Regions from separate parts of the Bacillus cereus group sp. RP43 genome, predicted to be linked through region 1. Evidence: riboswitches for the same ligand, from Rfam matches in the RefSeq annotation. Region 1 holds a riboswitch; the other holds the start of a gene.

Region 1 (11,492 bases):
TATTCCATAACCGATAACAACGAAACTGAAACCGGATCATTATTCGTTCGCTCCATTATGAAATACAAAAGAGCCATATTTCTGATCCAAATTGCAAATTGTTGTAAAATATCAGATGTCATAACAAGCATAAATGCTCGGTTTTTAAATAAAGCGTTCATTTTCATTCCTCCTTTATAAACCGACCGTTCGGTCTATTTTTTTGTAAGAAAGCTGCTGACTTATTATTCAGCTGCCATCCCTTTTAACAATACATCTATTGCCTTTTTATAAATGCGTTTCAGCTCTTTATGATCTAATTCGTAGTAAAGTACTCCAAGCCCCGATAATAATCCATTCACAATATACATCAATTCGCGCGTATTATCTTCACGAAACTCCCCAGACTGTATGCCTGCCTCAATTAATTTCTCAAACATAACATATGATTCTCTAGTTAAAGCTAACAGTTCATCCAGAATTTCTTTACTTACAACTTGGCTCATAGAGAATTCCTCTATTGCATTCGAAATAGGTTGCTGTATATCCTCTACATAATATTCGGCGAGACCATATAGTTTTTCAGTACTAGTACTATACAACTTCTCTTTTTCATTCCATTTCTCTAGCCAATCATACGTATGCTGTTTCACTACAAATAAAAATAATTCTTCTTTACTTTTAAAGTGATAATAAATACTTCCTTTACTTCGCCCTGTAATTTCACAAATATCTTCCATCGATGTAGCTGCATAACCTTTTTGTGAAAACAGGCTTTCTGCTTTATATGCAATTTCTTTCTTTATCTCTTCTGCACTTCTTCTCATATTCACACCTCACTAAACCGACCGTTCAGTCTAATAATAACAAATGAAAAACCTCTATCGCAAGAGGCTATATTCCTTATTTAAGAAAACGTACTTTCAAACCACGTTCGAATCGTATGTATTATTCCAATTTTAAATCCTAATTTGACAAGAAATACGCCTCCCGCAGCTAATAAAAACAACACTACTTTCCCCTTATTTTTCACTTTCGGCTCCCTTTTCATTTCCATTCCCCTTAGCATGTTAAAAATATTTAATCAAACGTTTGTTTAACTGTTTTTATGCATATGTAAGCCAACTAATCAAACGTTTGTTTAAAAAGAAATACGCCCCCTATAGGGCGCATTCTCATCAATCACCGCCACCTCCACCACCGCAGCTACCTCCACCATCTCCGCCAAAAGAACCTCCGCAATCATGTGAACCTCCATCGTGCGAGCTATCATTATCAGATCCAGCAAAGAAAAATAATGGTGATGAGTTGTTAGATGAATTATGAATGTTATTTTGTTTTGTTAAGTTTACCTTCTTTTTGTTTGATCGAACTGCTGTTACGATTGTTCCAACTACAACAAATAATAGTATGACAATAATAAATTCCATATAAAAGCCTCCCTTAATCCTCGAATAATTGAATGGTTCTCTCTAGATTTTCAAGTGAAATGAAGCGCGATTCACGAAGGATCTCTTTTCCATTATAAAATAATAAAACTGTTGGCCCTGTAAATACTGCATACCGCCCCGCAAGCTCTTGCATGTCTTGTAGTAATATTTCTACTTTCTCTACGTAATCATAATTCTCTAATACGCAATTTACTTTTCTTAGCATAACATCACAAACACCACAATTCTCCGTTTTAATAAACAGAAGTACTAATTGTTGTTCTTCAATATGTGTCGCTAATTCTTCTATCGTTTCAAATTTATTCATCTTATTCCCTCTTAGCGTAATTTACGAAATACTTTATCTTGATACATACAAAAGGCTGAACTATCTTTAATTTTCCTTTTTTCCATTACTTGCTGAAAACGCAGCGTTTTTGTCGTTAACTCTTCTTGTAATTTTTTTCTCTCTGCTTCATCATAACAGCACGCAATTAAGTCTTCTGTTTTTAATATATCTTTTTGTAGTTCCATTTCTGGTGGAATCATACCCGCATTTTTTAAAATTTTATAGCTCATCCTTAATTCTGGAGGTACCATTGAAAGGTCTTCTAATTGTAGTGGTTTTCCTTTTCCAGGAATATGATTAAGGTCTCCATTCCGTATTGCTTGTCGAATTTTTTCTTCAGCAATGTTCAAAAACACATCCACACCATTCCCTCCTTTACATATTTTTACTATTATTTTACATGATATTTTCTCATCTTGCTACGCTATTACAAATTGACTTCATACAATTTTTTCTCAAATTTAATTACAAGGAGCCTTTTCCTCCCTAATCAATATTTTATTTTCATGTGTAGTCTGTATTAGAGTCATTTAATATTGAGAAAATCTTTTTGAATCAAATAAAGCGTTTACACTAAATCTTACATTTGCTACGATTTAATCACCCCAGCCCCCTTGTATAGACTTCGTGATGTCTGATCATTTTTATCTAGACGTTTCATACGTCTAGATCCATTTTGATTTATTGGCGTATGCCTTTAAATATATCTTTTATTTTGAAAGGAGAAATGACTATGAAATCAAAAAAATTCACACTGCTATTACTATCCCTACTACTCTTCTTACCTCTTTTTCTCACAAACTTTATTACCCCAAATCTCGCATTAGCAGATTCACCAAAGCAAGGTCAAAAAATTGTTGGGTATTTTCCTTCATGGGGCATTTACGGACGTAATTATCAAGTTTCAGACATTGATGCATCAAAGCTAACTCATTTAAACTATGCTTTCGCTGATATTTGCTGGAATGGAAAACATGGAAATCCTTCTACTCACCCGGATAATCCAAATAAACAAACGTGGAACTGTAAAGAATCTGGTGTACCACTGCAAAATAAAGAGGTCCCTAATGGCACTCTCGTACTCGGTGAACCATGGGCTGATGTCACAAAATCTTATCCGGGATCGGGTACAACTTGGGAAGATTGTGATAAATACGCCCGCTGCGGAAATTTCGGAGAACTGAAACGATTAAAAGCTAAGTATCCTCACTTAAAAACAATTATTTCCGTTGGTGGCTGGACTTGGTCTAACCGCTTTTCTGATATGGCCGCTGATGAAAAAACAAGAAAAGTATTCGCTGAATCTACAGTAGCTTTTCTTCGCGAATATGGATTTGACGGCGTTGATTTAGACTGGGAATACCCGGGCGTTGAAACGATCCCTGGTGGTAGTTATCGTCCTGAAGATAAGCAAAACTTCACCCTACTCCTTCAAGATGTTCGACATGCATTAACTAAAGCTGGCGCAGAAGATGGTAAACAATATTTACTAACAATCGCGTCAGGTGCAAGCCAACGTTATGCTGATCATACAGAGCTAAAGAAAATCTCTCAAATACTGGATTGGATTAATATTATGACATATGATTTCCACGGTGGATGGGAAGCTACTTCTAACCATAATGCAGCTCTATACAAGGATCCAAATGACCCAGCAGCGGATACGAAATTTTACGTAGATGGTGCGATAGACATTTATACAAATGAAGGGGTTCCAGCGGATAAACTCGTATTAGGTGTACCTTTTTACGGACGCGGATGGAAAAGTTGCGGAAAAGAAAATAATGGGCAATACCAACCTTGTAAACCAGGTAGTGATGGAAAGCTCGCTTCTAAAGGTACTTGGGATGATTATTCTACCGGTGACACAGGTGTGTACGATTATGGTGATTTAGCAGCTAATTATGTTAATAAAAATGGTTTTGTTCGCGGATGGAACGATGTAGCGAAAGTACCTTATTTATATAATGCGACTACAGGCACGTTTATTAGCTATGATGACAACGAATCTATGAAATATAAAACAGACTATATAAAGACAAAAGGTTTAAGTGGCGCAATGTTTTGGGAACTAAGCGGGGATTGCCGTACAAGTCCAAAATATAGTTGTAGTGGACCAAAATTACTTGATACGTTAGTAAAAGAATTACTTGGTGGACCTATTACTCAAAAAGATACTGAATCACCAACAAACGTAAAAAATATTTCTGTTACAAATAAAAATTCAAACTCAGTTCAATTAAACTGGACTGCATCTACTGATAACGTAGGAGTTACGAAATATGAAATTACTGCCGGAGAAGAGAAATGGAGTACAACAACAAATAGCATTACAATTAAAAACTTGAAACCTAATACAGAATACACATTTTCAGTATTAGCAAAGGATGCTGCTGGTAACAAATCACAACCTACTTCTATTCTTATAAAAACAGATGATGCTAACACAACACCTCCTGGTGGAAATGGCAATGCTACCTTTTCAGTCACTTCAAATTGGGGAAGTGGTTACAACTTCTCAATTATAATTAAAAATAGCGGAACGACCCCTATTAAAAACTGGAAATTAGAATTTGATTATAACGGCAATTTAACACAAGTTTGGGATTCTAAAATTAGTAGTAAAATAAATAATCATTACGTAATTACGAATGCAGGATGGAATGGTGAAATTCCTCCTGGTGGATCAGTTACAATCGGAGGGGCAGGAACAGGCAATCCCGCCGAACTTGTAAATGCATCCATTAGCGAAAACTAAACGTAACATCCATTAATTATTTCACTAAAGTTTGAATTTAGGTTTGAGTGCTCTATCCTAAATTCAAACTTTTAATTTTATGAAAAATCACAAATTTATATTATAATAACCTATTATAATTATATTTAGTTTCTAATATGAAGTTCGTGTGAAGTTCATCTGAATTTTACATGAATTTCCTTTAAATTCTATTGTCTTCCTATACTAATCACATTATCCTTTACATATAGGAATTATTTTTATTCCATTTCTAACTATCTATATATATAAAGAAAGATAGTCGCCTATTAGGGAAAGGCATCTAGTATTATTATAAATATAAACATAACAAAAGAAAAAGCACGCTTATAAGCGCACCATAAGAGTGCTTCTTCATACAATTCTCATGTAAGAGTTCTCGAAAATCATGTTAATCACAAAGAAAAGACATTAGCTTATAAAAGCTAATGTCTTTTCTTTATTCTTATTGTTCAGCGTTCCATTCTTCTATATTCCATACTTTTGTTATCCATGCTTCATAGAAAGAAGGCTCATGTGAAACAAGTAAAACTGTTCCTTTATATTGTTGTAACGCTTCCTGCAAAGACTTTTTTGTTTCTATATCCAGATGATTAGTTGGTTCATCTAAAATTAAAACGTTGCTTTTCGTTACGATAAGTTCACATAAACGTACTTTCGTCTGTTCCCCGCCGCTTAATAAACTAATAGGTTTTAATACGTGTTCTTCTTTCAAACCACACTTTGCTAATGCTTGGCGTACTTCTTTCTTTGTCATATCTGGTCTTTCTGCCCAAACTTTCTCTAATGGTGTTGTTTCTGAAGCAAACTCCTCCTGTGCAAAATAAGCAGGATTTACTCGTTCTCCAACAGAAATTGAACCGCTTAACGGCTTTATTTGACCTAATAACGTTTTTAACATTGTCGTTTTTCCAATTCCATTATGACCAACAATCGCTATTTTTTCTCCTTTTTTCACTTGTAAATTCAACTCTGGACATAACGGATCACTATAACCTATCCTTAGTTTCTCAGCTTGCAATATACGACTCACTGGCTCCTCATAAACATTGAAATCAAAACGGGATCGAGTTACATGATTAACTTTTTCAACCCTTTGCATTTTCTCCAATACTTTTTCTCGACTTTTTGCCTGTTTCGCTTTTCGAATTTTATTTTTTTGAATAAATGTTTCTAGCTGAGAGATTTCTTTTTGCTGTTTCACATACGCCAATTGTACTTGCTTCTTTTGCAATTGATAACTTTGCACAAACTTTTCATAATCTCCTACATACCGCTTAACTTTCCGTTCTTCTAAATGATAAATAACATTCGCAACATTGTTCAAAAATATTTCGTCATGTGAAATGATAATATAAGCTTTTTCATACAGCTTCAAATATAATTGCAACCATTCTATATGAGTTGTATCTAAATAGTTTGTTGGCTCATCTAGCAATAAAACATCAGCTTTTTCTAAAAGGAGCTTCCCAAGTAATAACTTTGTTCGCTGTCCTCCACTTAAATTTGAAACATCCTTTTTCAACCCTATTTCAAATAAACCTAAACCGATTGCTACTTCTTCAATTTCTGTATGAATTTGATAGAAATTAGAGCTTTCCAATATAGTTTGTAATTCTCCATACTTTACTAACAGTTTTTCTACCTCTCCTGCTCCATTCATTTCTTCAGCAATTTTTAACATTTCACATTCAATCGCATACAAATTAGAAAATGCACTTTGTAAGTACCCTTCAATTGTTATCCTCTCTTGCAAATCCATATGCTGCTGTAAAAAGCCTACCTTCATATGTGGAAACCATTCAATCTTCCCGTCATCATGTATAAGTTCTCCTGTTAAAATCCTTAACAATGTTGATTTTCCAACTCCATTTTTTCCTACTAGCCCAACATGCTCACCCTTTAATAGTCGAAAGCACGCATTATATAAAATGGGTTTTTCACCATATGAATGACTTAAATTTTCTACTGTTAATATACTCATCTTTTTCTCTCCTTTACTTATGGTTCATAAGCTAAATAGAGAGAGCAACAGTATAAAGCCTTATTTAATTGTGCATATAAAAAATGGGTAAGGTGAATACACCTTACCCATTACATATTATCGTAAAAAAGGATTAAGGTTCTTTACCTGCTGTCTTCAATTTAGCTTAATCGTTAAAAATGGGCAGACTTCTCCCGTATCAAGCTAAAACCATTTGAAGAACAGTTGATAAAGTCATTTTATCCTTTCACTCCTTTAATATTTGTTATATTAAGAGTATAAACTACTCTGTTATATTCTATTCTCTATTTTTTCTTTTGTTCCTTCTCATTCTTTTCATGTTCTATAAAAAAAGCTCTTACCAGCAATTATATTAAAGTCTGGTAAGAGCTTTTTCTATTTTTTCATATAAGGAGCTAATACTCTTAAAATTTCTTCCTTATCTTCCTTTAACTCAAGTGATGTTAACATATCCATCGTTCGTGGCCTAGGTAATTTCACTTGTACCTCGCCAACTATTGATGCTGGTCTTTGAGATAAAATAAATACGCGATCAGAAAGTAAAATTGCCTCATCTAAGTCATGCGTAACCATAACGATTGTTTGCTTTTCTTGATGCCAAGAATTTAAAAGCCAACTGTGTACTTCCATTTTTGTAAATGCATCTAATTTTCCAAAAGGCTCATCCAGTAGCATAATTGGCTTTTCACATAAATATGTGCGAAGGAAACTAATTCTTTGACGCATTCCACCTGATAACTCATCTGGATAATGATCTGCATATTCATCTAGCTCAAACTGCTTTAATGCTTCCATTCCTTCTGTCAGCCTTTGTTTTTTAGGCTTCCCTTCGATTTCCAATGGAAGAACGATATTTTGCAAAGCCGATCGCCACGGTAATAATAAATCTTGTTGCGGCATATAACTTACAACATCTTGTTTTTTCACATGTTCCTCGTTATAAAATACCTCTCCACTCGTTGGCTCTTCAACACTCGCGATCATATTTAACAAAGTGCTTTTTCCACAACCACTTGGACCTACAAAAGAGACGAATTCTCCCTCCTGTATAGAAGCACTAATATTTTTTAATACATTCTTTCCATCAAAAGCTTTTACAACCTCTTTTATTAGTAATCCACTCATTTTTCACTTGGAAGGAATTCATTTGTAAAGGCATCTTTCACATCAATTTTCTTCTTAATAACTTTGTTGTCATATAAGAAATTCATGTAATTTGTCCAAACTTCTTCCTTCTGTACTCCCCACGCTTTTGCATCATCTTGATACTTTGTACTTAACCACTTTTGGCTTTCTTGTACTAATTCTTTATTCACATCTGGAACAGCTTTAATTAAAATATCCGCAGCTTCTTTCGGTTCTTTAATTGCAAAATCATAACCTTCTGTCGTTGCAGTCATAAACTTTTTCACGAAATCTTTATCTTGCTTCGTATGTTTTTCACTTGTAATAATGACAGGGCTATAGAAATCGAGTGCTGGATCTAAATCTTTCACCATAATCGTATTTAACTCTTTTCCTTGACGCTTCGCTTCAATTCCATCCCATCCGTAATAAATCCATTCGAAATCTGCATCACGGCCAATTGATTTGAAGAAGTCTGTTTGTCCAAGAATAATTTTTTCGACTTTATTAAAATCAGCTTGATGTTTCTCCATAATCGTTTTTAACGTCGCCTCTTCCGCTGGTCCTCCCCAGCCACCATAACGTTTACCTTCAAAATCTTTTGGTGACATCATATTATCTTTTTTTAGTGATGCAAAAGCAGAGGTATTATGCTGAATAATTGCACCAACAGAAACAACTGGGATTCCTTCAACACGAGCTAATGTTACATTTTCTTGTGCGCTTATCGCAAAGTCCGCTTTTCCAGAAGCAATCATCTGCTCTGCCGTTACATTATCACCAGGCTGGATAATTTCTACATCAAGCCCTTGCTTTTTGTAATAATCTTTCGTTTGCGCTACATATAAGCCAGTATGATTCGTATTTGGAAACCAATCTAAAACGACTTTTACTTTTTTATCTTTACTTGAACTTTCTTCTTTCTTCGCCGGATTACACCCAGCCACAGTTACTGCTAATAATGCAGCTAACATAATTTTTAAACCTTTTTTCATTTTCTGCCGCCCTTTCTGTATATCCATGGTGCTGTTATTCTTGCCATAAATTCAACAATAAAGTACAGACATAATGTCACCATGACGATAATCGCTGCAACACCAAATACTCGAGCCGTTAAAAAGGATTTTGTTGCTCTTGTAAGCATAACTCCTAATCCTTCACTGGCACCAAGCCATTCCCCAATAATCGCTCCCATCACACTATATGTAACAGCAATTTTTAAACCTGAGAAAAAGTACGGGAGCACTGCTGGAAATTTTACTTTCTGATAAATTTGCCACTTTGTCGCCTTCATCGTTTGTAACAACTTCAGCAAATTTTTATCTACCGTTTGGAAACCTTCTAAAATGCTAAGCGCAATTGGGAAGAAACAAACAAGAATAACAACCATTACTTTTGGCAACATCCCGTATCCAAACCAAATAATAAATAATGGTGCGAGCACAACGATTGGAATTGTTTGCGAAATAACGAGCAACGGATTCATTAAAATCCGAAATAAAGGGATGACATCCATAATGATAGCAATACTAGTCCCAAGTAAAATTGCAAAAAACAACCCAATTATTACTTCCTGTAACGTTTGCACTGTATTCGGTAATAGTAAATCTTTCATTCCAATTAGCTCTTGCACAATTGCAGACGGCTTCGGTAAAATCCACGGCTCAATTTTAAATAATGAAACAGATCCTTCCCATATAGCAATGAGAAGGATAAGCCAAATTGTTGTAATTATTTTAGATCGCTTCTGGTTTTGCATATTCATCACGGTACTTCCAAACTTTTTCGTCAATCGTTACGCCCGTACTTGGACGATAGTGAATTTTAATAGAAGTGATTACTTCTTCTGCTCCAGCATCGACGCAAGCTTGTTGCGCGCGTTTAATGACGTCAAGAAGTACATCTAATTCTCCTTCCAACGTTGTTTCCATTGCCCCTACTTCATAACGAACTCCCGATTGTTGTACAACTTCAATTGCTTTATCAACAACGGAATACACATCTTTGTTCTTCGCTTGTGGTACTACTGAAAATGAAATTGTAACTTGTTGTGACATAATAAAATCCCCCTTACAAAATATGTTTTCAAAAAAAGAAAAGGCTTTCCTACCATGTAGGAAAGCCTTGTATACAAGTTATTCTATAATAACTTATGCTACATCACTTTAAAGTAACTCCCTACGCTGGCATTATCCAGATCAGGTTGAGGGTCGATGTACACTTACATCCTCTCAGCCAATTGGCTCCCCGGTTCTTAATTCGTTTTCATTGTAGCATGATTTATTTTATTGAACAAACAAAAGCACGTATAATCATTTCATTTAACTTTTGAATTCCCCAATTAACTCTTGTAGCTCCTGTGAAAGCCAGCTTAAAGAACTGGCTAATTCAGCAATATCTTGTACAGACATTTCCTGTTCTTTCATACTTTCTTCAACATTACTACTACTATTCGCATACGTACTTGCGATAAGCGATAGTTCATTTACAACACGAACAATATTTTGGCTATTTTGCAATATATCACTTGAATTGCTAGAAACAACTCTAACTTGATTTGTAACAGATTGTGCTGATTTTGAAATTTCCCCAAAGAAAGCACCACTACTTTCAACAAGTTTCATTCCAGATTCTACTTCTTTTAAAGTATTTTGCATTGAAACAACAGCTTCTTCCGTTTCAACTTGTGTTTCCCCTATTAATTTCGCTATATCTTTTGCTGATACTTCCGTCTGCTCTGCTAATTTACGCACTTCATCAGCAACAACGACAAATCCATTTCCGGTTTCCTCAGCACGTGAAGCTTCAATAAAAGCATTTAAAGCTAGCGAATTGGTTTGATTTGAAATACCGGTAATTACTGTTACAATATCACTAATTTCTTTTGATTTTGTTTCCAAAGAATAAATAGTAGAAGATAAATCTTGTACTGCATTTTGTATTATGTTCATTTGATTAATCGTCTGTTCAATAACACCATTTCCTTTTACCGAATGATGCTCCATACCTTCAGACTCTTTCGCCATTTGTTTTGCAGCATTATTTATCTCTTCCATCTTATCTTCCATTTCATATACAATACCTAAATACTTTGGTCCTGAAGTTTCTTGTGACTGAGCGCCAGCTCTTAACTCAACCATAGAACTTACGATTCCTTGGACTGCCATGCTATTCTCTTTCGTACTCACTGACAATTCTTGTGAAGATGAGGAAACCTGTTCTGCTGTCTGCTTCACTTTATCTATAATTCCTTTAAACTTCTCGATGGTACTATTAAAATACGCATTAATAATACCTATATCATCTGGTCTTTCCTCTAATTTAATACTTAAATCACCTTCACCGACTTTGCGCAATCCTTCACGTAAATCTCGCAATGGAGCAAGTGCGTTACGTACAATTAAGAATTGAATAAAAGTTGCAATTAAAACAGAAATACAAATAAACATTAAACCTTGTATAATGAACTTTTCCTTTGTACTAGGAACAATAGAGGCATCTACATCAGCTGCAACAAGTGCCACAATATTATCTTCTCCATCTTTAATTGGCTCTAATATCGTTACCCATGTTCCTAATGCGTCTTCATATACTTCTGTCATATTTGCTTTTTTCGTGCTCATTACTTTATCATACGCTTCCATCCAAAGATCTGGTTGTTTATAATAGTCTCCCGGTCTTACTTCAACAACATTTGCTAAACCTGTAGACAAATCGACGATTTGTAGCTCACCTTTTTCATTTTCTTTTGCTCCAACAATGTACGTTTGTCCAACACTGTTCAATTCTTCCGTTGATTCATCTAATTTCTCTGTTAACTTCTCTCTC
Region 2 (11,492 bases), 4.5 Mb from region 1:
TAGAAGAAATGCCATCATACTTGGTCCTGCAACGCTCGTGACTGCTATTATTGCTCTCGTTGTAATGGACCCTGAAACACACTGGCTTATGCAAGGACTAATAAAGCAATTCCCATGGTTTACAGTCTCTATCATTTTATTTGTTATCGGATATTCCTCCCTTTGGTGGACAAATAAGAAGTACAGCACACTAGGTTTTCCTCGCATTGCAGTTTTAGCTGTCGTCGCTCAATATGCATTTGCAAGCTACGCTTACGGCGTCGCCCATTTACCGTATATCATTTATCCGGACGTAACTGTATTTACAAGCTTTACGACGGTCGAAACATTCTATGCACTTCTTATTCTTTACGCAATCGGGATTGCAATTTTATTACCCGGATTCATTTTCTTCTGGAATTTATTCTTGAAGGATCGAACTTTTTTAAAGGAAAAATAATAAAGTGAAACTTTAATCAGTTTGTTTTTTCATCCCCCACTGATTATTAGCCTTCACTAATCGGGCGTTTACGGGCAGTAAGGCTCCCACCTAACTTCTTTGCTCCAGCCGAGTTTTGAGGTGGGTGTCTTACTGCCCACAAATAGCGGGCTAAATGAGGGGCATTCGTACATAGAATGCCCCTCATTTATTAGACGTCTCTCCTAATAGTTATTACACCTACCACTGATACTTGTCCTATAGCTCAAAGAACACATATTCACGCCATTCCATTATATGCCTAGTTCTTCTTATTTTCTGCTGAATATACTAGCAATATAAACTTGAGACAAGCTACATTTGTTCAAGGGAAATAGAAAGGTAGGTTAAATATGAGCATTGAAATATGGATTACTATTATTGTATTCTTCTTAACAATGATTGTTGTCTTTTGGCGACCCCGTGGCTTAAATGAGGCATGGCCGGCAGCAGTCGGCGCTGGCATTATCCTCATTACTGGACTTGTATCAAAGCCAGACGTCATGGACATTATAAGTAAAATCGGCGGTGCCTCTATAACAATATTAGCGACCATCGTTATGGCGGTTATATTAGAAAGCTTCGGCTTCTTCCACTGGTCCGCAGCAAAACTTGCAAATTTAGCAAAGGGCTCCGGTCGCCGTTTATACTGGTATATTCAATTATTATGTTTTCTTATGACTCTTTTATTCAATAACGACGGTAGTATTTTAATTACAACACCGATTTTGATTTTACTTCTGAAAAACCTTCAATTAAAACCTCATCAACAAATCCCTTATTTATTAAGCGGTGCTTTAATCGCCACTGCATCTAGTGCACCAATCGGTGTAAGTAATATCGTAAACTTAATCGCATTAAATATTGTTAATATGACTCTTTATATGCACACAGCTATGATGTTTGTACCTGCAACACTAGGACTACTGTTTATGTCATGGCTCATGTATACAATTTTAAAGAAAAAACTTCCAAAAAGACTACCTGTTTCTTCATATGATATTGAAGAGATTTTTTTCACGAAAAACTTCCATCCGTTAAAAGGAAAAAATTCTGTTGATACGAAACAAAAACGTACAAAATTCATGTTAAAAGTATTAGGCTTCGTCTTCCTTATGCGCTGTCTTCTATTCGTTGCATCCTTCTTATCGATCCCAATTGAAATTGTTGCTGTACTCGGTTCACTCGTTCTTCTCATCTGGAGATGGTACTACTTACGAACAAACCCAGTCGATATTTTGAAAAAGACACCGTGGCACATTTTAATTTTCGCTTTCTCTATGTATGTAATTATTTACGGGCTTCACAACGCAGGATTAACAGCAGCACTTGTAAATTGGCTCGAGCCAGTTGTAAATCAGCATCTACTCTATGCAAGCTTTGCGATGGGCGGACTTGTATCTATCCTCTCTAACATCTTCAATAATCACCCTGCACTTATGATCGGTACCATTACGTTAACAGAAATGGGACTAGATCCAGTCACATTAAAAACTATCTATCTCGCAAATATCATTGGTAGTGACATCGGTTCACTATTGTTACCAATTGGTACGCTAGCTTCCCTCATTTGGATGTATATACTAAGACAAAACAAAATTAAAGTGAAATGGAAAGATTATTTAAGTGTATCTCTCATCGTAATCCCACTCACAACAGTCGTCACATTATTCCTCTTATACTACTGGGTACACTTATTCTTCTCCTTATAGACAACAGAAGCCCCCTTTGCTACCGTCTTAGCAAAGGGGGCTTCTTCTATATTTAAGTTAGGTACAGTGTGATCAATCAAGTAAAGAGGTGTAACGTATTATTGATATAAGTGACTACCAGTTTCTTTAAATTCTACCGCTTTCTCTTTCATTCCTTTTTCAATTGCTTCTGTCGTTTCTAAATCATTTTCTTTCGCATATTCACGAATATCATGCGAAATTCTCATACTACAAAACTTTGGTCCACACATCGAACAGAAATGAGCTGTTTTCGCGCCTTCTGCTGGCAATGTTTCATCATGATACTCCATCGCGCGCTCAGGGTCTAAAGATAAATTAAATTGATCGCGCCAGCGGAATTCAAATCGTGCTTTTGAAAGTGCATCATCACGCTGATGAGCCGTTTTATGCCCTTTCGCAAGATCGGCTGCATGCGCAGCGATTTTGTACGTAATAACCCCTTCGCGAACATCATCTTTGTTCGGTAAACCTAAATGTTCTTTCGGAGTTACATAACAAAGCATCGCCGTTCCAAACCAGCCGATCATCGCAGCACCAATCGCTGAAGTAATATGATCATAACCTGGTGCAATATCTGTCGTTAACGGCCCAAGGGTATAAAACGGCGCGCCCTGACAAATATCAAGTTCTTTCTCCATATTTTCTTTAATTAAATGCATCGGTACATGCCCAGGTCCTTCAATCATAACTTGCACATCATGTTTCCAAGCGATTTTTGTTAATTCACCAAGTGTTTCAAGCTCAGAAAACTGAGCTTCGTCATTTGCATCTGCAATAGAACCTGGACGTAATCCATCTCCAAGAGAGAACGAAACATCGTACTGCTTCATAATTTCACAAATCTCTTCAAAATGAGTATATAGGAAGTTTTCTTTATGATGGAATAAACACCACTGCGCCATAATCGAACCACCGCGCGAAACAATACCTGTCATACGCTTTGCAGTAATTGGAATGTAACGAAGTAATACACCAGCGTGAATCGTGAAGTAATCAACGCCTTGCTCCGCTTGCTCAATTAACGTATCACGGTACACTTCCCACGTTAAATCCTCTGCAATTCCGTTTACTTTTTCAAGCGCTTGATAAATTGGCACAGTTCCAACTGGTACCGGAGCATTACGAATAATCCACTCACGTGTTGTATGAATGTTTTTACCTGTAGATAAATCCATAATCGTATCTGCACCCCAGCGAGTCGCCCACGTCATCTTCTCTACTTCTTCTGCAATAGAAGACGATACAGCAGAGTTTCCGATATTTGCATTTACCTTTACATGAAAATTACGTCCAATTATCATCGGTTCCGCTTCAGGATGGTTAATGTTCGCCGGCAAAATCGCACGACCTTCTGCAATCTCCTTACGAACAAATTCAGGCTCTACCCCTTCACGAATCGCGACATATTCCATCTCAGACGTAATAATGCCATTACGCGCATAATGCATTTGCGTAACATTTGCACCTTGCTTCGCTCTAAGCGGCTTGCGATCCATTTGCGGGAAAACAGGTGTATGTTTTGAAGCCACTTTCACACCGTCATCCTCTGGTCTTACTTCGCGCCCTTCGTATCCTTCTACATCACCACGCCCCACAGTCCAAGAGTGGCGCGGCGTTGGAATCCCCTTTTCCAGCTCCACTTTATACTCAGGATCTGTATAAGGACCACTCGTATCGTATACACGAATGGGCGAGTTTGGAACACCATTTGTATCGCTTTGTTCAATCTCACGCATCGGCACTTTCATACCTTCACGTGGCCCATCCACATACACTTTCTTACTTCCTGGTAAACTCGATTTCAATTCAATTTGCTCAGCTGAAACAGACTGTTTCATAACCTTTGTTGCCCCCCTGTACGTGACAAGGACGAGATATGGCCAGCGTATGCCAAAATAAAAAGAGCCAGGTCCATAAAAAAATAAGGACCTGGCTCATAAAGACATAATTATGTAAAGCCGTTAACTTCCCTACGCTGGTACGAGCCAGATCAGGTCCAAAGGGTTAAGAAGTTCACACGCTTCTCTCTCAGCCTACGCATACGTTAGGCACCCCTAGTTTATCACTGATTTAATTTTCAATACTTTCCCATCATACACGATAATCTGAAAAATGCAAAGGTTATTTCTTTTTCGTTTACGGAATCATCCACGTTAAATAATAAGCCTGCACATAAGTCATAATCCCAACAATAGTAACGAAGAATAAACTATGCTTTAATGTAAAGCGGAACAAATCTGACTCTTTCCCAGCAAGTCCAACTGCCGCACAAGCAATCGCAATCGATTGCGGAGAAATCATTTTACCTGTTACACCGCCAGTTGTATTTGCTGCAACGAGAAGCACTTCAGATACACCGACTTGCTGCGCTGTAATTGCTTGTAAATTCGAGAACAGTGCGTTCGCTGACGTATCTGATCCTGTTAAAAATACGCCAATCCAGCCTAAGAATGGTGAGAAGAACGGGAATAGTCCTCCAGTTCCTGCTAGTGCTAACGCTAATGTAGAAGATAGACCAGAATAGTTTGCGATAAATGCGAATCCTAATACGAATCCAATAGATAGAATTGGCATTTTTAGTTCGTTTAACGTTTCTTTAAATGTTGCTACCGCATCTTTTGCACTCATTTTCAAAATAAAGATAGAAATGATACAAGCAATTAAAATTGCTGTTCCAGTCGCTGATAAAATATCTAATTTCAGGATTGCTTCATAAGGTGTTGGTTTATTTACAATTGGCTCTGCTTTCATTACTAAATTGTGCAAACCTGGAACTTCAAATTTAAATACGAGACTTTCTAAAGCACCACCTGGAGCGAATAATGCTTTAAAGAAACTTTGGCTCCAAATGACTACCATCACAGTTAAAATAATGAACGGAGACCATGCTTTTACTACTTTTCCTACCGTTAGTTTCGGCATAGATGTCGCCGTCGTCGTTGCCGCCACTTCACTATTCGCTTGTTTAGACTGATAAATTTCTTTCGGCTGCCAAACTTTTAAGAATAACGATAAACTTACTAAACTTACAAGTGCTGACGTAATATCAGGAAGTTCTGGTCCTAAAAACGTCGCTGTAATAAACTGTGTAATTGCAAATGAACTACCCGCTACAAATAAAGCAGGCCACGTTTGTCTTACTCCTTTAAAACCATCCATTAAAAATACGATAAAGAACGGAACAAATAAAGATAAGAACGGTAATTGATGCCCAGCCATTTGTCCAATTTTATGTGGATCAATGCCTGTTACTTGTCCGGCAACTGTAATCGGAATCCCCATCGCTCCGAACGCTACTGGTGCAGTATTTGCGATTAAACAAAGACCTGCTGCATATAAGGGATTTAGCCCAAGACCTGCAAGAAGCGCTGCCGTAATCGCTACCGGTGCACCAAATCCTGCTGCCCCTTCTAAAAATGCCCCGAATGAAAATCCGATTAAAATAACGAGTAAACGATGATCGTTTGTAATAGATAATACAGATGCACGAATGACATCAAATTGACCTGTTTTCACGGAGATTTTATATAAAAATACCGACATAATGATAATCCAAGCAATTGGCCATAATCCATATAAGAAACCGTACCCGGTTGCTGCCATCGCCATCGTAAACGGCATTTTATAAGCAAATAACGCTACTAAAATTGTAAGTACAACTGTAATAAATCCTGCCACATACCCCTTCATGCGGAAAACTGCTAAAGCTAAGAAAAAAAAGATGATTGGAATAAGTGCAACTGCTGCCGAAATCCAAATATTACCGAACGGATCATAAACTTGTGTCCATGTGTTCATTGTTCTCTCCCCCTAAAGAATCCCCTTTTAAATAGAATAACCTCATCAATAGACTATCAGGTCATCATACCTTTTAGTCTAAAAATAAAAAACGTTTGAGAAAACGTTTTCAATAACTTCTTTTATACTTTATCATATCATTTTCCATTAAAAAAGATTTTTTTGAAAATTTTATCATTTAACAAAAAATCTTACAAAAACGTCACGTTCTTGTAATGTTCATCGATAGTAAGCTTGCAGAAATTACTGCATAATAATAGTATAACAACGGACATTATTTATGAGGTGATATATATGAATGGAAACAAAATATTAGCTGCTTTATCGTACTTTAGTGTACTATTTGCCCCTATCTTATTCCCTATTATCGTGTGGATTGTGGGCGATTCTGAAACAAAACCACATGCAAAACGTGCTCTATGGACACACATTATTCCAAGTATCGCAACATTTATTGGATTAGTTATTTTAGGAATTATGGGCATCGGATCTGATCAACCAGACGTAACACTTGGAATCGGTGCAATGATTGTCTTATGTATTTGCGGAATCGTTAGCTTATACTACTTCATTTGGAACATCGTGAAAGGTATTAAAGTACTGAAAGCTTAATCTTTCTTTTAAACAAACGTTTGATTAAAAAAGGACACTTGCAATTTGCAAGTGTCCTTTTCCCGCTATGTACAGGCAATAAGAGCCTTCTCTTTATCTTCTGCGTTTCTTCTTTTTTCTCATCATTTTCTTTCGGCGCGTATTCGCTTTATCCGCTATAATGTGGAGCGTACTCGCCACAATAATTCCCATTACAAACGTTACAATTTCAACCTCGTGTTTCTTCGCAATTTCTATTAAATTCCCATCGAGTGCTATTACATTTAATAGGAATAAAAACGGAGAAAACACGATTAACATGTATGCAATACGAATAATATCACCAATTATAATCGTATGTGTGAAGAAGGAACGATGGGGCATTACGCTCCTATATGGATACCAAAAAATGCGGAGGAATCCCCATTTATTATACGCATTACTGTACGTATCTAAATCCGGTGTTAAAAATGAAGTACCTACTAAAAATCCAATTGCAAAAGTTAATAAAAAATCAAAGTTTGTTAATCCATACGAAAAGAGCAGAAACAAAACAACCGGAAGGGATATTAAGTTTATTTTCGTATGCGTTCTTCCTGATGGCATAATGCACTTCCTCGCTTACGTTCGCCCTGTCACTCTATGACAGTTCTCACCTATTGATCTAATTTCTGATCGATAAATGATGTGTCTATATCCGAACCAAACCATTCTGCCAACTTCACTCGTGCCTTATCTTTCACATCTTCATTGACATATAACGACGCCTGTATTAGTGCGGCCATTAATGCCCCTAAATCATCCGTATAACCAACTCCAGCAATAAAATCTGGGATGGCATCAATCGGTGCAATAAAATAAGCAAGTGCTCCAATTACAATAATTTTCACTCGTTTTGGAACATCAGGTCTTTGCAAAACGTAAAACAGTAATAAACTTGCATAAATGACTGACTGCCCTGCTTGCTTTGCAACATGTTTTACTTTTTTCCAAAACGCTTCAACTGAAAATTTTTGTTTCATGTAAAAGCCCCCCTATTTTTCAAAAGAAATAAGCTACAATATATTACCAGTAAAAGTTCATCAAAATTACACATAATCTATCAACGAACATTTATTGTAACAAACAAAATTAAAAAGAACAAGTGTTCGTTAATTTTCATACACTTTCCTTCATATAATAGGTTTCTAGACAACCCATTACACATCTCCATTTCTTATTTCTCAACTATGAAAATTTTCACTTTCACTTAACATTCTGCTCTATCTTTGTTATATTTTCTAGTTGACGGACATATAAACGAATGATAAAGTTTTCTCTGGTAGTGACAAATCACATACAAAAAATGTAAAATGTTATAGTGTTTCTCAGAAATGAATTTTGTTGTATAATACAGAAATGACGTTATGCTTATGAGCAGCACAAGAAACCAAAAAGGGTATGCATAGTTAAAGTCGTATATGGGTGAATATAGAAACTCTACTTATGGCCAAGAAAACTATGTATTTTTTATTTTAACATTTTTCGCTCCAAAATCGACCAAGCCTGATAGAGAAAGGGTGGAAATGAATGAAAGAAACCATGAAATCACAATTTCAAAATGTGCGTTTCACTTTATTCGTAGCTTTGGCCGTATGGCTAAAAACCTACATCATTACACGCACTAGCTTCGATTTAAAACTTGAATCTTTCATGCAAGAATTCATTTTATTCATTAGTCCATTAGCAGCATCATTACTGTTTGTGGGTCTTGCATTATTTGCAAAAGGGAAAAAACGTAACTATATAGCACTAGGAATTAACTTTATCTTAACGTTCATTCTTGTTGGTAACGTAATGTTCTACGGATTCTACAATGACTTCGTTACTTTACCAGTATTAGGACAAACGTCTAATTTCGGAAGTTTAGGTTCTAGTGTGAAAGAATTATTTAACTACAAAATCATCCTTGCATTTGCTGATATTATCGTATTCTTCGTTCTATTGAAGAAGAAGAAAAACTTTGCACCGACAGAGCGTGTAGCACGTCCGATGCGTTCCCTATACTTCGTGTCAACAATTGCTATTTTCTTCGTAAACCTAGGATTTGCAGAAGCTGAGCGTCCAGAACTATTAACACGTTCATTCGACCGCGTTATGCTTGTTAAAAACTTAGGATTATATGTACACCAAGCATACGATCTTGGCTTACAAGCAAAATCAAGTTCACAAAAAGCATTTGCGGATAGTAGTAAATTACAGGAAGCAGAAAACTATGTGAAAACAACACAAAGTAAACCAGATCCAAATATGTTCGGTACTGCAAAAGGGAAAAACGTAATTGTTGTCTCTCTTGAATCATTACAAACATTCTTAATTGGTGCGACAGTTAACGGACAAGAAGTTACACCATTCTTAAACCAATTTGCGAAAGAAAGTTATTACTTCGATAACTTCTTCCATCAAACTGGGCAAGGAAAAACATCTGATGCTGAATTCTTAGTAGATACTTCATTATATCCACTAGACCGCGGTGCTGTATTCTTCACACACGGTAATAACGAATATACAGCAACTCCAGAAATTTTGCGTCAGCAAGGGTATAACACATCAGTATTCCACGCAAACAACGCAACATTCTGGAACCGTAATATTATGTATCCGGCACTTGGTTATGATCGTTACTACAACGAGCTTGACTACAAGATTACGCCAGAAACAAAATTAAACTGGGGACTAAAAGATATCGAATACTTTGATCAATCTATCGATATGTTAAAACAGGTGAAGCAACCGTTCTATACTCGCTTCCTTACTTTAACAAACCATTACCCATTCACTTATGATGACAGTACGAAATTGATCGAGCCGTACAACTCTGGTGATGGTGTATTCGACCGCTATATGGTAACAGCTCGCTACTTAGACGAAGCAATGAAACACTTTATTGAGCGTCTAAAAGCAGAAGGTATTTATGACAACTCTGTTATCGTATTCTACGGTGACCATTATGGTATTTCTGAAAACCATAACCGTGCAATGGCACAGTTCTTAGGAAAAGAAGAAATTACTACATTTGACCATATGAACTTACAAAAAACACCGATGTTTATTCACGTTCCAGGTCAAAAAGAAGGTAAAACAATTTCAAAACCAACTGGTGAAATTGACATTAAACCAACAATTCTAAACTTACTTGGTGTAGATTCTACGAATCAAATTCAATTCGGTCATGACGTATTCTCACCAGACAATAAAGGATTCGTTGTTCTTCGTGACGGTAGCTTCATTACAGATAAGTACATGTACACAAACAGTACATTCTACGATCGTAACACAGGTGAAGTTGTACAATTACCGAAAGAAGAAGCTCAACCACTTATTGATCGTGCACAAAACGAGCTAAATATGTCAGACAAAATTATTGAAGGCGACTTACTTCGCTTCTCTGAAAGCAATAAGGTCAAAACTGGCGAGGTAAAAACGGCTATTAAAGAAGAAAAGAAGAGCGCTGAGTAATCTCAGCCTCTTTTTTATTTTCCTCTCTACAAATTCTTCTATACATTAACTTTAAAATTACATAACCTTCACCTAATATTTACACCACATTAACGAAACATCTTTATAATAAAATATGTAAACAAGGTTCCACATATTTCTTATCTCTCATCTTTAATAAGATCCCTTAGAGAAATATGCGCATTTGTTTTCAACTTTCTTATAATTGTCTTTCCAAGTGTTTTGTTTGCATAAATGAAACCTTTAAAGACGATGTCCCTATGAAAGATAGCTACCCTCCTTGTGCAGCATTCCATACGAATGTTGCTTTTTTTTTTCAAAAAGCAGGATTCTTATTTCTCATTTTCGAATTTGTATATACAAAATGCTGTAAATCACCACTACTTCTCTATGATTTACAAATACATATACGCCATATGCAGAGAATTACTTACATAAAAATAACTAGAGTGCTTTTTATTCATGTACTAAAGAAAGGATGGGACGAAAATTGGCATACGAAAGATTTGTACTATGGAATGATGCAGTTATTGATACAACAAAACATCGCGCGTACATAGAACTTGAAGAAAGAGGCTTACAATTTGGAGATGGTGTCTATGAAGTTATTCGCCTCTATAACGGAAACTTTCACTTATTAGATCCACACTTAACAAGATTATATCGCTCCATGGATGAAATAGAATTATCACTCCCTTTCTCAAAAGCAGAACTGATCATATTACTCTACAAACTAATTGAAAGTAATAATTTCCACGAAGATGGAACGATTTATTTACAAGTATCTCGTGGTGTACAAGCTCGTTCACATGCATTCTCATATGACACATCCCCAACAATCTATGCTTATATATCAAAAAAAGAAAGACCGGCTTTATGGATTGAGTATGGTGTACGTGCTATATCAGAACCTGATACACGCTGGCTTCGCTGTGATATTAAATCGCTAAATTTATTACCAAATGTATTAGCTTATACGAAAGCTGAACGCAAAGGTTGTAAAGAAGCACTTCTCGTACGAAATGGTATTGTAACTGAAGGTAGCCACTCTAACTTTTTTCTCATAAAAAACGGAACACTGTATACGCATCCAGCCAATCACCTTATTTTAAACGGCATTATTCGTCAGTACGTCCTTTCTTTAGCTAACACTCTTCAACTTCCTGTACAAGAAGAGCTTTTCAGCGTTCGCGATGTTTATCAAGCAGATGAATGTTTCTTTACGGGAACGACTATTGAAATTTTACCGATGACCCATCTCGATGGAACTGCGATTCAAGATGGTCAAGTTGGCCCTATCACCAAATTACTACAAAGGTCATTTTCTCAAAGCCTTTTAAAATCCAACAGCACATCTTCCTAAATACGAATAATCTTCTCATTTTCCACGTCAAATATATGTATTTAAATGGAAA

What was found. A riboswitch is a leader RNA that binds a small molecule or an ion and turns the genes downstream of it on or off. The one in region 1 is predicted to bind thiamine pyrophosphate.
Region 2: it holds a riboswitch for thiamine pyrophosphate, as region 1 does, so the genes downstream of both, thiC (phosphomethylpyrimidine synthase ThiC) here and QCI75_RS24645 (MTH1187 family thiamine-binding protein) in region 1, are expected to answer to the same signal.

What each region holds. Positions count from the first base shown of each region.
Region 1 covers NZ_JARVHQ010000001.1:4,731,235-4,742,726, forward strand. The annotation lists gene QCI75_RS24590 (MFS transporter) at 1-161, opposite strand, end outside; gene QCI75_RS24595 (TetR/AcrR family transcriptional regulator) at 225-806, opposite strand; gene QCI75_RS24600 (hypothetical protein) at 887-1,030, opposite strand; gene QCI75_RS24605 (hypothetical protein) at 1,158-1,409, opposite strand; gene QCI75_RS24610 (thioredoxin family protein) at 1,423-1,737, opposite strand; gene QCI75_RS24615 (DnaJ family domain-containing protein) at 1,749-2,120, opposite strand; gene QCI75_RS24620 (glycosyl hydrolase family 18 protein) at 2,492-4,516, shown strand; gene QCI75_RS24625 (ABC-F family ATP-binding cassette domain-containing protein) at 4,980-6,518, opposite strand; gene QCI75_RS24630 (ABC transporter ATP-binding protein) at 6,915-7,664, opposite strand; gene QCI75_RS24635 (ABC transporter substrate-binding protein) at 7,661-8,659, opposite strand; gene QCI75_RS24640 (ABC transporter permease) at 8,656-9,429, opposite strand; gene QCI75_RS24645 (MTH1187 family thiamine-binding protein) at 9,401-9,721, opposite strand; TPP riboswitch at 9,823-9,924, opposite strand; gene QCI75_RS24650 (methyl-accepting chemotaxis protein) at 9,986-11,492, opposite strand, start outside.
Region 2 covers NZ_JARVHQ010000001.1:273,622-285,113, reverse strand. The annotation lists gene QCI75_RS01385 (cytochrome d ubiquinol oxidase subunit II) at 1-439, shown strand, start outside; gene QCI75_RS01380 (arsenic transporter) at 811-2,169, shown strand; gene thiC (phosphomethylpyrimidine synthase ThiC) at 2,268-4,028, opposite strand; TPP riboswitch at 4,141-4,256, opposite strand; gene lldP (L-lactate permease) at 4,327-5,988, opposite strand; gene QCI75_RS01365 (magnetosome magnetite crystal formation protein family) at 6,283-6,600, shown strand; gene QCI75_RS01360 (metal-binding protein) at 6,694-7,185, opposite strand; gene QCI75_RS01355 (YkvA family protein) at 7,236-7,601, opposite strand; gene QCI75_RS01350 (LTA synthase family protein) at 8,149-10,077, shown strand; gene QCI75_RS01345 (D-amino-acid transaminase) at 10,556-11,440, shown strand.